Linked DNA regions of Alicycliphilus denitrificans K601. Each later gene encodes a partner of the first gene's protein in a complex. Links are inferred from orthologs where the notes say so. Each region holds a gene or a part of one and is shown in the gene's direction. Other genes may lie near its edges.

Region 1 (6,593 bases):
CATGGGCAGCACGCCGCCGAACAGGGCCACGTCGTCCTGGCGCTTAAGGTAGTGGTAGCGGTAGCGGTTGCCCAGCTCGGCGTATTTCTCGCGCGGCACGTCGGGCGCGGCATGGGCCAGGGCCTGGGGCAGCGCCATGCCGATGACCCAGGCGGCGGCCTCGTCGCTGGGCACGGCGCCTCCCAAGTCGCGCACGGCGTCCTGGATGCTGCGCACGATGATGGCGGTAGAGTCGAACAGCGTGCCGTCCCAGTCGAAGGCGATCAGGTCGAAACGGCGCGGGCGAGGGGATTCAGGCATCGATATGTCCTGTGGAAAGAAAGGCCGCCAGCTCGGGCGGCAGCTCGGCGCGCAACTCCATGCGCTCGCCGCTGGCCGGGTGGTCGAACTGCAGGCGCCATGCGTGCAGGAACATGCGCCTCAGGCCCTGCTTCTGCAGGCGCCGGTTCAGGTCGAAGTCGCCGTATTTGTCGTCGCCCGCGATCGGGTGGCCCTGGGAGGCCAGGTGCACGCGGATCTGGTGCGTGCGCCCGGTCTTGATGGTCACCTCCAGCAGGCTCATCGCGGGCAGCCCCTGCAGCGGGCGAGCGGGGAGGTGGCTGTGCACCTTGACCAGGGTGATGGAGCGCATGCCGTCGGAGTCCTGGGGCGTGGTGACGCGCACGCGGCGCTCGCCATCCTCCTGCAGATATTTGTGCAGCGGCAGGTCGATGACCTTCTTGTTGGCAGGCCAGGCGCCCGGCACCAGGGCCAGGTAGGTCTTGCCGGTCTCGCGCTCCCGGAACTGGTCCTGCAAGTGCTTGAGCGCCGAGCGCCGCTTGGCCACGAGCAGGATGCCCGAGGTCTCGCGGTCCAGCCGGTGCACCAGCTCCAGGAAGCGCGCCTCCTGCCGGGCCTGGCGCAGCTGCTCGATCACGCCGAAGCTCACGCCGCTGCCGCCGTGCACGGCCACGCCGGCGGGCTTATCGAGCGCGATGAGGTGCTCGTCCTCCAGCAGGATTGGGAATTCGCGCGCGGGCGCGGGGCGTTCGGCCTTGTCCTGCACCTTGTCCGACACGCGCACGGGCGGCAGGCGCACCCGGTCGCCCGCGGCCACGCGCGCGTCGGCGCTGGTGCGGCCCTTGTTCAGGCGCACCTCGCCGCTGCGGATGATGCGGTAGACGTGGGTCTTGGGCACGCCCTTGAGGTGGCGTATCAGGAAGTTGTCGAGCCGCTGGCCCGCAGACTCGGCATCGACCTCGACGATGCGTGCCGCAGGGGCTTCGACTGGGGCCCTGCCCTGGGCGGGTTTGCCCCCTATAATGTGTTTCACCTGCGCGACGAATGTGTAAGCGGTTGATTTGTCTGGAGTTTAAAGGACACAGCCCGACTCGGTGCGCGGTATGGTCGATGCCAACGGGCGTCGTGCGCACGGATTGCAGGCCGGATGCCTGCGATGGTCCGCACGCCACACGGCAGGCTGACACATTGAAACACTGAATACGGAAATTCCAAGCCGGCTCCCGCCCCACCAGGGCGCGGCGGCCGGCGGATCAAAGCGAAAACATGTGGGTACTGCTGGCATGGATGGTGTCGTTGTGGCGCGGGCGTCAGCCCTTGCCATGGACACGAAAATCGCCTGTAGCGCCCGTCCGGCAAGCGCAAGTAGCTACTGTTTCAGTAGTACATCTGCGCCCGCTCCGGCTCGCCCCCATCCACGCGCCACCACCCGGCCCGCGCAGCTAGACGGCTGCGCGGCCGCAGGCATCCCGGCCATTCCCTTCGTTTCGATGCGTCAGTCCAGGCATTCCCGGCTCTTCTAGAGCCTGTATTGGTTTGGCACCGGCGGGACACGCCAGCGCAGCCCTGATGAGGCGCTGCGCGCAGTCCCGCCAGACAACATAACGAAAAGGACACGCATCATGAAACGGATGCTCATCAACGCCACGCAGCCCGAGGAGCGGCGCCTGGCCATCGTGGACGGCCAGAAGCTGCTGGACTACGAGATCGAGATCGAAGGGCGCGAGCAGCGCAAGGGCAACATCTACAAGGCCGTGGTCACGCGCGTGGAGCCGTCGCTGGAGGCCTGCTTCGTCGACTACGGCGAGGACCGCCACGGCTTCCTGCCGTTCAAGGAAATCTCCAAGCAGTACTTCTCCGAGGGCGTCTCGCCCAGCCAGGCGCGCATCAACGACGTGATCAGGGAAGGCCAGGAGCTCATCGTCCAGGTCGAGAAGGAGGAGCGCGGCAACAAGGGCGCGGCGCTGACCACCTTCATCAGCCTGGCCGGCCGCTACGTGGTGCTGATGCCCAACAACCCGCGCGGCGGCGGCGTCTCGCGCCGCATCGAGGGCGAGGACCGCGCCGAGCTGAAAGAGGCGATGGACCAGCTCGAATACCCCAAGGGCATGAGCATCATCGCGCGCACCGCCGGCATCGGCCGCAGCGCGCCCGAGCTGCAGTGGGACCTGAACTACCTGCTCAAGCTCTGGAACGCCATCGACGGCGCGGCCAAGGCCGGCAAGGGCGCGTTCCTGATCTACCAGGAGTCGAGCCTGGTGATCCGCGCCATCCGCGACTACTTCAACAGCGACATCGGCGACATCCTGATCGACACCGACGACATCTACGAACAGGCGCAGCAGTTCATGCAGCACGTCATGCCCGAGCATGCCGCCCGCGTGAAGCGCTACCGCGACGACGCGCCGCTGTTCTCGCGCTTCCAGATCGAGCACCAGATCGAATCCGCCTATGCGCGCACCGTCAACCTGCCCTCGGGCGGCGCCATCGTGATCGACCACACCGAGGCGCTGGTCAGCGTGGACGTGAACTCCGCGCGCGCCATCAAGGGCGGCGACATCGAGGAGACCGCCACGCGCACCAACCTGGAGGCCGCCGACGAGGTGGCGCGCCAGATGCGCCTGCGCGACCTGGGCGGCCTGATCGTGATCGACTTCATCGACATGGAGGAATCGAAAAACCGCCGCGAGGTCGAGAACCGCCTGCGCGACGCGCTGCGCCAGGACCGCGCGCGCGTGCAGTTCGGCGCCATCAGCAAGTTCGGCCTCATGGAGATGAGCCGCCAGCGCCTCAAGCCCTCGCTGTCCGAAGGCGCTCACATCCGCTGCCCGCTGTGCGACGGCACCGGCCACGTGCGCGATACGGAAGGCTTCTCGCTGCAGATGCTGCGCATGATCCAGGAAGAGTCCATGAAGGACAACACCGCCGCCGTGCACTGCCAGGTGCCCGTGGAGGTGGCGAGCTTCCTGCTCAACGAGAAGCGCACCGAGATCGCCAAGATCGAGCTCAAGCAGCGCGTCAACGTGGTGCTGATTCCCAACAAGACGCTGGAGACGCCGCACTACAAGCTCGATCGCCTCAAGCACGACGACCCGCGTCTGGAGAACCTGGACGCCAGCTACAAGCTGGCCGACGTGGTCGAAGAGCAGACCCGCGTCACGCGCCGCTCGCAGGAGCCGACCAACAAGCAGACCCCGGTGATCAAGGGCGTACTGCCCGACGCGCCCGCCCCCGTGGCCGAGCCGCGCCCCGAGGGCGCCCAGCGCGGCGCCGCGCGCGGCCAGGGCCAGCAGCAACAGGCTGCGGCGGCACCCGCCCCTGCGCAGCCGCGCCCCGCACCGGCGCCCGCGCCGGAACAGGGCTTCTTCGCCTGGCTCAAGAGCCTGTTCGGCTTCGGCCCGGCACCCTCGCCCGCCCCCGTGGCCACGCCGGCGCCGCAGCCGGCCGAGCCGGCGGCACGTGGCGAGGCGCGCCGCGGCGGCGAGCGCGGCAACCGCCGCGGCGGCGAGCGCAGCGGCAGCCGTGACGCGAACCGCGAAGGCGCCGGCGCCGAAGGCCGCGGCCGCCGTGGCGAACGCCAGGCCGAAGGCCGCGACACCCGCGAGCCGCGCAACGGCCGCGACGGCGAGCGCCGCAGCGAACGCACCGAGAGCGAAGGCCGGCGCGAAGGCCGTGGCGGCCGTGATCGCGGCGAGCGCGGCACGCAGCAGCCGGCACAGGCCGCCGCCGACCTGGCGGTGAACGCGGAAGCCACGGCAACGCAGGAGCGCGGCGAACGCGCCCCGCGCAACGGCGAACGCGGCGAACGTGCAGAGCGCCGGGAACGTGGCGAACGCGGTGAACGCAGCCGCGAGCGCGGCCCCCGCACCATCGATGCGGACGCACCGGCCGCCACCGCCACCGCCACCGCCACCGCCACCGCCACCGCCACCGCCGCTGCCGCTGCCGACTTCGCCGATACCGCGCCGCTGACCTCGCTGCCCGACCTGGACCTGACGGCCAACGAGACCGCGTCCGCCACGCCCGAGGCCGCCAACGGCGGTGAGGAGCGCCGCGAACGCCGCTCGCGCGACCGCTATGGCCGTGACCGGCGCGAGCGTGGCGAGCGCGGCGCACGCGCTGCCGAGGCTGCGAGCGCGGCCCCGCTGATGGAGTTCGACCTGCCCGCGGCGCAAGCCGAGGCCCCGGCGGACGCGGAGCCCGCGCCCGAACCGGCACGCCGCAGCTACTTCGCGGCACCGGCGGCGCAGCCCGCCGCTGCACCGGCCGCCGAGCCCATCGCCGCGCCCGTGGCGGCAGAGCCTGCCGCAGCAGCCCCGGTGGCGCCCCCCGCCCCCGAGCAGGCCGTGACCGTGGCCGGGATAGCGCCCGCCAGCGCCGAGCCCGAGGCCGTGGCCGTTTCTGCCCCCTCGGCACAGGCCGAAGAGCCGGCACCGACCGGCGGCATGCCGCGCGTGCAGGCCTTCACGCTGCCCGTGGATTCGCTGATCCAGGTGGCGCAGGCATCGGGCCTGGAGTGGGTCAACTCCGACGCCGGGAAGATCGCGGCCGCCCAGGCCGCGATCGCCGCCGAGCCCAAGCCCGTGCGCGTGCCGCGCGAGCGGCCGCCCGCGCCTGTGCTCGACGAGGGCCCGCTGGTGCTCGTGGAAACCCGCCGCGACCTGCGCGACATGCAACTGCCTTTCGAGAAGGAAGGCACGGCCGCCTGAAGCCGGCGCGGCGACACGGCCGCGCGCCATGGCACCGGGGGCGACAGCCCCCGGTTTTGTTTCAACATCAAAAAACAGAGCTGCCAGCGCTTGATATGCAAGGGCTAGAGGCCGATTTGGCTTGAAGGCTTAAAGACTGGCAGCCTGTGGAGTCACGCATGCTGTTCGTGCTATCGCCCGCCAAGTCGCTGGACTACGACACGCCCCTGCCCGAGGGCCTGCCGCACACGCGGCCCGCCTTCGTGCCCGAGGCCGGGCGCCTGATCGAGGTGCTGCGCACGCAGTCGCCGCAGCAGATCGCCTCGCTCATGTCCATCAGCGACCCGCTGGCCGCGCTCAACGTGGCGCGCTACGCCACGTGGCGGCCGCGCTTTTCCGCCGCCAACTCCCGCCAGGCCGTGATGGCCTTCAACGGCGACGTGTACGAGGGGCTGCAGGCACGCACGCTCTCGGCCGAGGACCTGGCGTGGGCGCAGCAGCACCTGGCGATCCTGAGCGGCCTGTACGGCGTGCTGCGCCCGCTGGACCTGATGCAGCCCTACCGCCTGGAGATGGGCACGCGCCTGGCGACCGACGCGGGCGCCAACCTCTACCAGTTCTGGGGCACGCGCATCGCCGGGCACCTGAACCAGCGGCTTGCGCCCGAGCCCTCGCCCGTGGTGGTGAACCTGGCCTCGCAGGAGTACTTCAAGTCCGTGAACCGCAAGGCGCTCAAGGCGCGCGTGGTCGAATGCGTGTTCGAGGACTACAAGAACGGGGCGTACAGGATCATCAGCTTCCACGCCAAGCGCGCGCGCGGGCTCATGGCGCGCTATGCCATACAACGGCGCGCTACAACCCCGCGCCAGTTGGAGGGCTTCGACCTCGAAGGCTATGCTTTCCACCCCGGGGCCTCCGCGCCCGACCGCCTGGTGTTCAGACGCACGCCATGACCGACAGACAGACCATCACCCCCGCGCTGCGCCAGTGGATCATCGACCAGGCCGGAACCGGCATCGCCGCGCCCGCGCTCATCGATGCCATGGGCCAGGTCGGCTGGGCGGAGGATGTCGCCGTCCGGGCCGTCGAGGAGGTGCTGCGTGCTCATCTGGGCGAGGCGGCGCGGGCGCAGGGCCTGCCGCCCGCCGTGCCCGTGCCCGAGCCACCCCTCGCCGACTCGCCGCTGTTCATCGACGCGGGCGACCGCCGGGTCGAGGTGCTGATGGCCATGGCCAACCCGCGCGTGGTGCTGTTCGGCAACCTGCTCTCGCCCGAGGAATGCCAGGCCGTCATCGAGGCCGCGCGCACGCGCATGGCGCGCTCGCTCACCGTGCAGGCCGCCAGCGGCGGCGAGGAGGTGAACAAGGACCGCACCAGCGACGGCATGTTCTTCCAGCGCGGCGAGAACGAGGCCGTGGCCCGGCTGGAGGAACGCATCGCACGCCTGGTGCGCTGGCCGGTCGAGAACGGCGAGGGCCTGCAGGTGCTGCACTACCGCCCCGGCGCCGAGTACAAGCCGCACTACGACTACTTCGACCCCGCCGAGCCCGGCACGCCCAGGCTCCTGAGGCGCGGCGGCCAGCGCGTGGCCACGCTGGTCATCTACCTGAACGACCCCGTCAGGGG
Region 2 (2,885 bases), 2.6 Mb from region 1 along the record:
GACGCCACGCACAGCGTGCAGCTGCCCGGCGGCCAGGGCACGAGCAGCGGCGGCATGCGCGAGATGGTGCCCGTGCTCTCGCGCGCGGCCGTGGCCGTGGGCGTGGCGGGCCTGTTCATGGAGACGCACCCCGACCCGGCAAGCGCGCTGTCGGACGGCCCCAACGCCGTGCCGCTCAAGCACATGCGCGCATTGCTGGAGACGCTGGTGCAGCTCGACGCCGTCACCAAGAAGAACGGCTTTCTCGAAAACGACTTTGGAGCCTGAGCATGGCAAGCGGCTACATCATTGCGTCCGTCACCGTCACCGACCCCGCGCAGTACGAGGAGTACAAAAAGTGGAGCTCCGAGGCCATGCGCGCGCATGGCGCCGAGGTCTGCGTGCGCGGCGGCAAGGTCGAGGTGCTCGAAGGCGACTGGAACCCGGGCCGCACCGTGGTGCTGAAGTTCCCCAGCTTCGAGGCCGCCCGTGCCTTCCACGACTCGGCCGAATACCGCAAGGCGCGCGCCGCGCGCGAGGGCGCCGCCGTCATGCGCATGGTCGTGGTCGAGGGCCTGTGACGCGCACGGCGCATCCCGGGCAAAGCCGTTGCACCCGCGATGCGCGCAATCGCCGCCGCGCCATCGCCCATACTGTGCGGCGCGGTGGCTGCGGCCAATGCATTGTTTTTGATAGCTGCAGGCGCTTGCCTTGCAAGCCTTTGATGCCAATTTGACCCGAAACTTTTGCAAAGAGGAAAACCATGAGTGCCATCGTTGACATCGTAGGCCGCGAAGTGCTGGACAGCCGCGGCAACCCCACCGTCGAGTGTGACGTGCTGCTCGAATCGGGCGTGATGGGCCGCGCCGCCGTGCCCTCTGGCGCCTCCACCGGCAGCCGCGAGGCCATTGAGCTGCGCGACGGCGACAAGGGCCGCTACCTGGGCAAGGGCGTGCTCAAGGCCGTGGAACACATCAACACCGAGATCAGCGAGGCTGTGCTGGGCCTGGACGCCTCCGAGCAGGCCTTCCTCGACAAGACCCTGATCGACCTGGACGGCACCGACAACAAGAGCCGCCTGGGCGCCAACGCCATGCTCGCCGTCTCCATGGCCGTGGCGCGCGCCGCGGCCGAGGAAGCCGGCCTGCCGCTGTACCGCTACTTCGGCGGCATGAACGGCTGCCAGCTGCCCGTGCCGATGATGAACGTCATCAACGGCGGCGCGCACGCCAACAACACGCTGGACCTGCAGGAGTTCATGATCATCCCCGTGGGCGCGCCGTCGTTCCGCGAGGCGCTGCGCTGGGGCGCCGAGGTGTTCCACGCGCTCAAGAAGATCATCAACGACCGCGGCATGAGCACGGCCGTGGGCGACGAGGGTGGCTTCGCCCCCAGCGTGGAGAACCACGAGGCCGCGATCCAGCTCATCCTGGAAGCCATCGACAAGGCCGGCTACACCGCCGGCGAGCAGATCGTGCTCGGCCTCGATTGCGCCGCGAGCGAGTTCTACAAGGACGGCAAGTACGTGCTCGAAGGCGAAGGCGGCATCCAGCTCACGGCCCAGCAGTGGACCGACATGCTTGCCGCCTGGGTGGACAAGTACCCCATCATCAGCATCGAGGACGGCATGGCCGAGGGCGACTGGGACGGCTGGAAGCTGCTCACCGAGCGCCTGGGCAAGAACGTGCAGCTGGTGGGCGACGACCTGTTCGTGACCAACACCAAGATCCTGAAGGAAGGCATCGACAAGAACATTGCCAACTCCATCCTCATCAAGATCAACCAGATCGGCACGCTCACCGAGACCTTCGCCGCCATCGAGATGGCCAAGCGCGCCGGCTACACCGCCGTGATCAGCCACCGCTCGGGCGAGACCGAGGACAGCACCATCGCCGACATCGCCGTGGGCCTGAACGCGGGCCAGATCAAGACCGGCTCACTCTCGCGCTCGGACCGCATCGCCAAGTACAACCAGCTGCTGCGCATCGAGGAAGACCTGGGCGACGTGGCCGAATACCCCGGCCGCGCCGCGTTCTACAACCTGCGCTAAGCCCCAGCACGCCACCGCTCCGCCGCCATGGTCACGCGCATCGTCCCCCTCGTACTGCTGCTGCTGCTCGTGGCCATCCACGCGCAGCTATGGGCCGGGCGCGGCAGCGTCGGCAACGTACAGGACCTGCGCCAGCAGATCGCCGCGCAGCAGGCGGCCAACGCCCAGGCACGCCTGGCCAACGAGCGCTTGGCCGCCGAGGTGAACGACCTCAAGGGCGGCCTGGAAATGGTGGAGGAAAAGGCGCGCGGCGAGCTGGGCATGGTCAAGCAGGGCGAGATCTACGTCCAGGTGGTGCGCCCCGCACAGCGCTGAACTTCCCAAGCCAAAAGAGCTGCCAGCGCTTGCCCATCAAGCGCTGGCAGCTCTTTTTTTCGCAGCAACCTATTTCAGGTTGCCCGACAGGAAGCGCGCCAGCCGCTCGCTGCGCGGGTTGGCCATGACCTCGCGCGGGTCGCCCTGCTCCTCCACCAGCCCCTGGTGCAGGAAGATCACGTGGTTGGACACCTCGCGCGCGAAGCCCATTTCGTGCGTGACGACGAGCATGGTGCGCCCCTCCTGGGCCAGCACCTGCATCACGCGCAGCACCTCGCCCACGAGCTCGGGGTCGAGCGCGCTGGTGGGTTCGTCGAACAGCATCACCTCGGGCTCCACGGCGAGCGCCCGGGCGATCGCCACGCGCTGCTGCTGGCCGCCGCTCATGTGGTTGGGGTAGGCGTCCTCGCGCCCCTCCAGGCCCACCAGGCGCAGGTACTTGCGCGCGCGCTCCACGGCCTCGTCGCGCGGCAGGCCCAGCACGTGCACCGGCACCTCGATGATGTTGGCGAGCGCCGTCATGTGCGCCCACAGGTTGAAG
Region 3 (2,965 bases), 2.9 Mb from region 1 along the record:
AACACGCCAAGGACCACCACGGCCGCCGCGGCCTGCTGCGCATGGTGAGCCGCCGCCGCAAGCTGCTGGACTACCTCAAGGCCAAGGACGCCGACCGCTATACGGCCCTGATCGCCAAGCTGGGCCTGCGCAAGTAAGCACGGTGCAAGATCGAAACGCCTGAGTTAGCTCGCTAGCTCAGGCGTTTTTTACTTTTTTCTTTCGGAGAGAAACAGAGCGAAGCTGTGTCATTCCACGCCGGCGTTGGCGTTCGGTTTGCTATTGATTAAATAGCTACTAGCGCTTGTCTGGAATGGCATCGCGATCTGTTTTACCTCCAAACCTATGCTATTGGCGCGCCAGTAGCTATTTTTTCAGGAGTAAACGCATGACGATGTTCAACAAAGTCACCAAGACCTTCCAGTGGGGCCAGCATACGGTCACCATGGAGACGGGCGAGATCGCCCGCCAGGCATCCGGCGCCGTGCTGGTCAATATCGACGACACCGTGGTGCTGGCTACCGTGGTGGCGTCCAAGAACGCCAAGCCGGGCCAGGACTTCTTCCCGCTGACCGTGGACTACATCGAGAAGACCTACGCCGCCGGCAAGATCCCCGGCAGCTTCTTCAAGCGCGAGGCCAAGCCCAGCGAGCTGGAGACGCTGACCAGCCGCCTGATCGACCGCCCGATCCGCCCGCTGTTCCCCGAAGGCTTCTACAACGAAGTCCATGTGGTCATCCACACCATCTCGCTCAACCCCGAGGTGGACGCCGACATCGCCGCGATGATCGCCACGAGCGCCGCCCTGTCGGTGTCGGGCATTCCGTTCAACGGCCCCATCGGCGCCGCGCGCGTGGGCTACATCAATGGTGAGTACGTGCTCAACCCCGGCCAGACGGCGCGCAAGAACAGCCAGATGGACTTGGTCGTCGCCGGCACCGAGACCGCCGTGCTGATGGTCGAGTCCGAGGCCCTGCAACTACCCGAGGACGTGATGCTCGGCGCCGTGGTCTATGGCCACGAGCAGGGCAAGATCGCCATCGACGCCATCCACGAACTGGTGCGCGACGCGGGCAAGCCTGTGTGGGACTGGCAGCCTGAGGCCAAGGACGAGGCCCTGATCGCCAAGGTGGCCGAGCTGGGCGAAGGCACGCTGCGCGCCGCCTACCAGAACCGCAACAAGCAATTGCGCACGCAGGCCTGCCGCGAGGCCTATGCCGCCGTGAAGGCTGGCCTGACGGAGCAGGGCGTGGAGTTCGACGCCGTCAAGGTCGACAACATGTTGTTCGACATCGAGGCGCGCATCGTGCGCTCGCAGATCCTCGCGGGCGAGCCGCGCATCGATGGCCGCGACACGCGCACCGTGCGCCCCATCGAGATCCGCACCTCGGTGCTGCCGCGCACCCATGGCTCGGCCCTGTTCACGCGTGGCGAGACCCAGGCCCTGGTCGTCTCCACCCTGGGCACAGAGCGCGACGCGCAGCGCATCGACGCGCTGGCCGGCGAGTTCGAGGACCGCTTCCTGTTCCACTACAACATGCCTCCGTTCGCCACCGGCGAAGTGGGCCGCATGGGCTCGACCAAGCGCCGCGAGGTCGGCCATGGCCGCCTGGCCAAGCGCGCCCTGGTGGCCTGCCTGCCGAGCAAGGAAGAGTTCCCCTACACCATCCGCGTGGTGTCCGAGATCACCGAATCCAACGGCTCCTCGTCCATGGCCTCCGTCTGCGGCGGCTGCCTGTCGATGATGGATGCGGGCGTGCCCATGAAGGCGCACGTGGCCGGCATCGCCATGGGCCTGATCAAGGAAGACAACAAGTTCGCCGTGCTCACCGACATCCTGGGCGACGAGGACCACCTGGGTGACATGGACTTCAAGGTGGCCGGTACCACGGCCGGCATCACCGCCCTGCAGATGGACATCAAGATCCAGGGCATCACCAAGGAAATCATGCAGGTCGCGCTGGCCCAGGCCAAGGAAGCGCGCATGCACATCCTCGGGAAGATGCAGGAAGCCATGGGCGAGGCCAAGACCGAGATCAGCAGCTTCGCGCCCAAGCTCTTCACGATGAAGATCAACCCCGAGAAGATCCGCGACGTGATCGGCAAGGGCGGCGCCACCATCCGTGCGCTCACCGACGAGACCGGCTGCCAGATCAACATCGAGGAAGACGGCACCATCACCATCGCCGCTACCGAGGCTGCCAAGGCCGACGAGGCCAAGCGCCGCATCGAGGAGATCACGGCCGAGGTCGAGATCGGCAAGGTCTACGAAGGCCCGGTCACCAAGGTCCTGGACTTCGGTGCGCTGATCAACCTGCTGCCTGGCAAGGACGGCCTGCTGCACATCAGCCAGATCGCCCACGAGCGCGTGGAGAGGGTCGGCGATTACCTGCAGGAAGGCCAGATCGTCAAGGTCAAGGTGCTGGAGACCGACGACAAGGGCCGCGTCAAGTTGTCCATGAAGGCGCTCGCCGAGCGCCCCGCGGGCCTGCCGGAACGCGAGCCGCGCGAGCCCCGTGAACCGCGTGAGCCCCGTGGCGAACGCCGTGAGCGCCGGGACAATGGCGCGCCGGAGCAGCAGTAACCGTAAGGCCGCGCCGCGCCCCGGGGCCGGCGCATGGTGTTGCTATTGAAATAAGAGCTCCTGGCGCTTACTCCATAAGTGCTGGAGCCTTGAAACATTCCAATATTGCAATGAAGAATGTGATGCAAGCGGTAGAAATCTCAGCGTTCGGCCCGCCCGAAGGGCTGTGCCTTGCCGAACGCCCGCTGCCGCAGCCCGGTGCGGGCGAGCTGCTGATCCGCGTCGCGGCCAGTGGCGTGAACCGTCCCGACGTGCTGCAGCGCAAGGGGCATTACGCACCGCCGCCGGGCGTGTCCGACCTGCCGGGCCTGGAGGTGGCCGGCGTGGTGGAGTCCGGCGATGCCGCCGCCATGGCGCAGGCGGGCATCCGCGTGGGCGATCGCGTCTGCGCACTGGTCGCCG

Evidence for each region. The genes of interacting proteins can lie anywhere in the genome.
Region 2: the proteins of ALIDE2_RS06240 (region 1) and eno are in contact, whole or in part, in a solved structure (PDB 2FYM), measured with the Escherichia coli proteins. The link is inferred for Alicycliphilus denitrificans K601 from one-to-one orthologs.
Region 3: the proteins of ALIDE2_RS06240 (region 1) and pnp are in contact, whole or in part, in a cryo-EM structure (PDB 9QH0), measured with the Escherichia coli proteins. The link is inferred for Alicycliphilus denitrificans K601 from one-to-one orthologs.

What each region holds. Positions count from the first base shown.
Region 1 is NC_015422.1:1,311,547-1,318,139, reverse strand. What follows is about bases 1,584-5,188. They hold ALIDE2_RS06240 (Rne/Rng family ribonuclease), read left to right. Parts: upstream 1,584-1,901; coding sequence 1,902-4,988; downstream 4,989-5,188. Other genes in these bases: yaaA (peroxide stress protein YaaA), read left to right, coding at 5,147-5,188. Also shown: ALIDE2_RS06250 (HAD family hydrolase), read right to left, coding at 1-300; ALIDE2_RS06245 (RluA family pseudouridine synthase), read right to left, coding at 293-1,312; more of yaaA, read left to right, coding at 5,189-5,920; ALIDE2_RS06230 (2OG-Fe(II) oxygenase), read left to right, coding at 5,917-6,593. UniProt on the Escherichia coli protein: Endoribonuclease that plays a central role in RNA processing and decay. Required for the maturation of 5S and 16S rRNAs and the majority of tRNAs. Also involved in the degradation of most mRNAs.
Region 2 is NC_015422.1:3,950,240-3,953,124, forward strand. It holds eno (phosphopyruvate hydratase), read left to right. Parts: upstream 1-742; coding sequence 743-2,029; downstream 2,030-2,885. Other genes in the region: kdsA (3-deoxy-8-phosphooctulonate synthase), read left to right, coding at 1-267; ALIDE2_RS18810 (DUF1330 domain-containing protein), read left to right, coding at 270-560; ftsB (cell division protein FtsB), read left to right, coding at 2,057-2,344; ALIDE2_RS18825 (ABC transporter ATP-binding protein), read right to left, coding at 2,414-2,885. UniProt on the Escherichia coli protein: Catalyzes the reversible conversion of 2-phosphoglycerate (2-PG) into phosphoenolpyruvate (PEP). It is essential for the degradation of carbohydrates via glycolysis.
Region 3 is NC_015422.1:4,172,638-4,175,602, forward strand. It holds pnp (polyribonucleotide nucleotidyltransferase), read left to right. Parts: upstream 1-367; coding sequence 368-2,563; downstream 2,564-2,965. Other genes in the region: rpsO (30S ribosomal protein S15), read left to right, coding at 1-137; ALIDE2_RS19860 (NAD(P)H-quinone oxidoreductase), read left to right, coding at 2,686-2,965. UniProt on the Escherichia coli protein: Involved in mRNA degradation. Catalyzes the phosphorolysis of single-stranded polyribonucleotides processively in the 3'- to 5'-direction. Also involved, along with RNase II, in tRNA processing.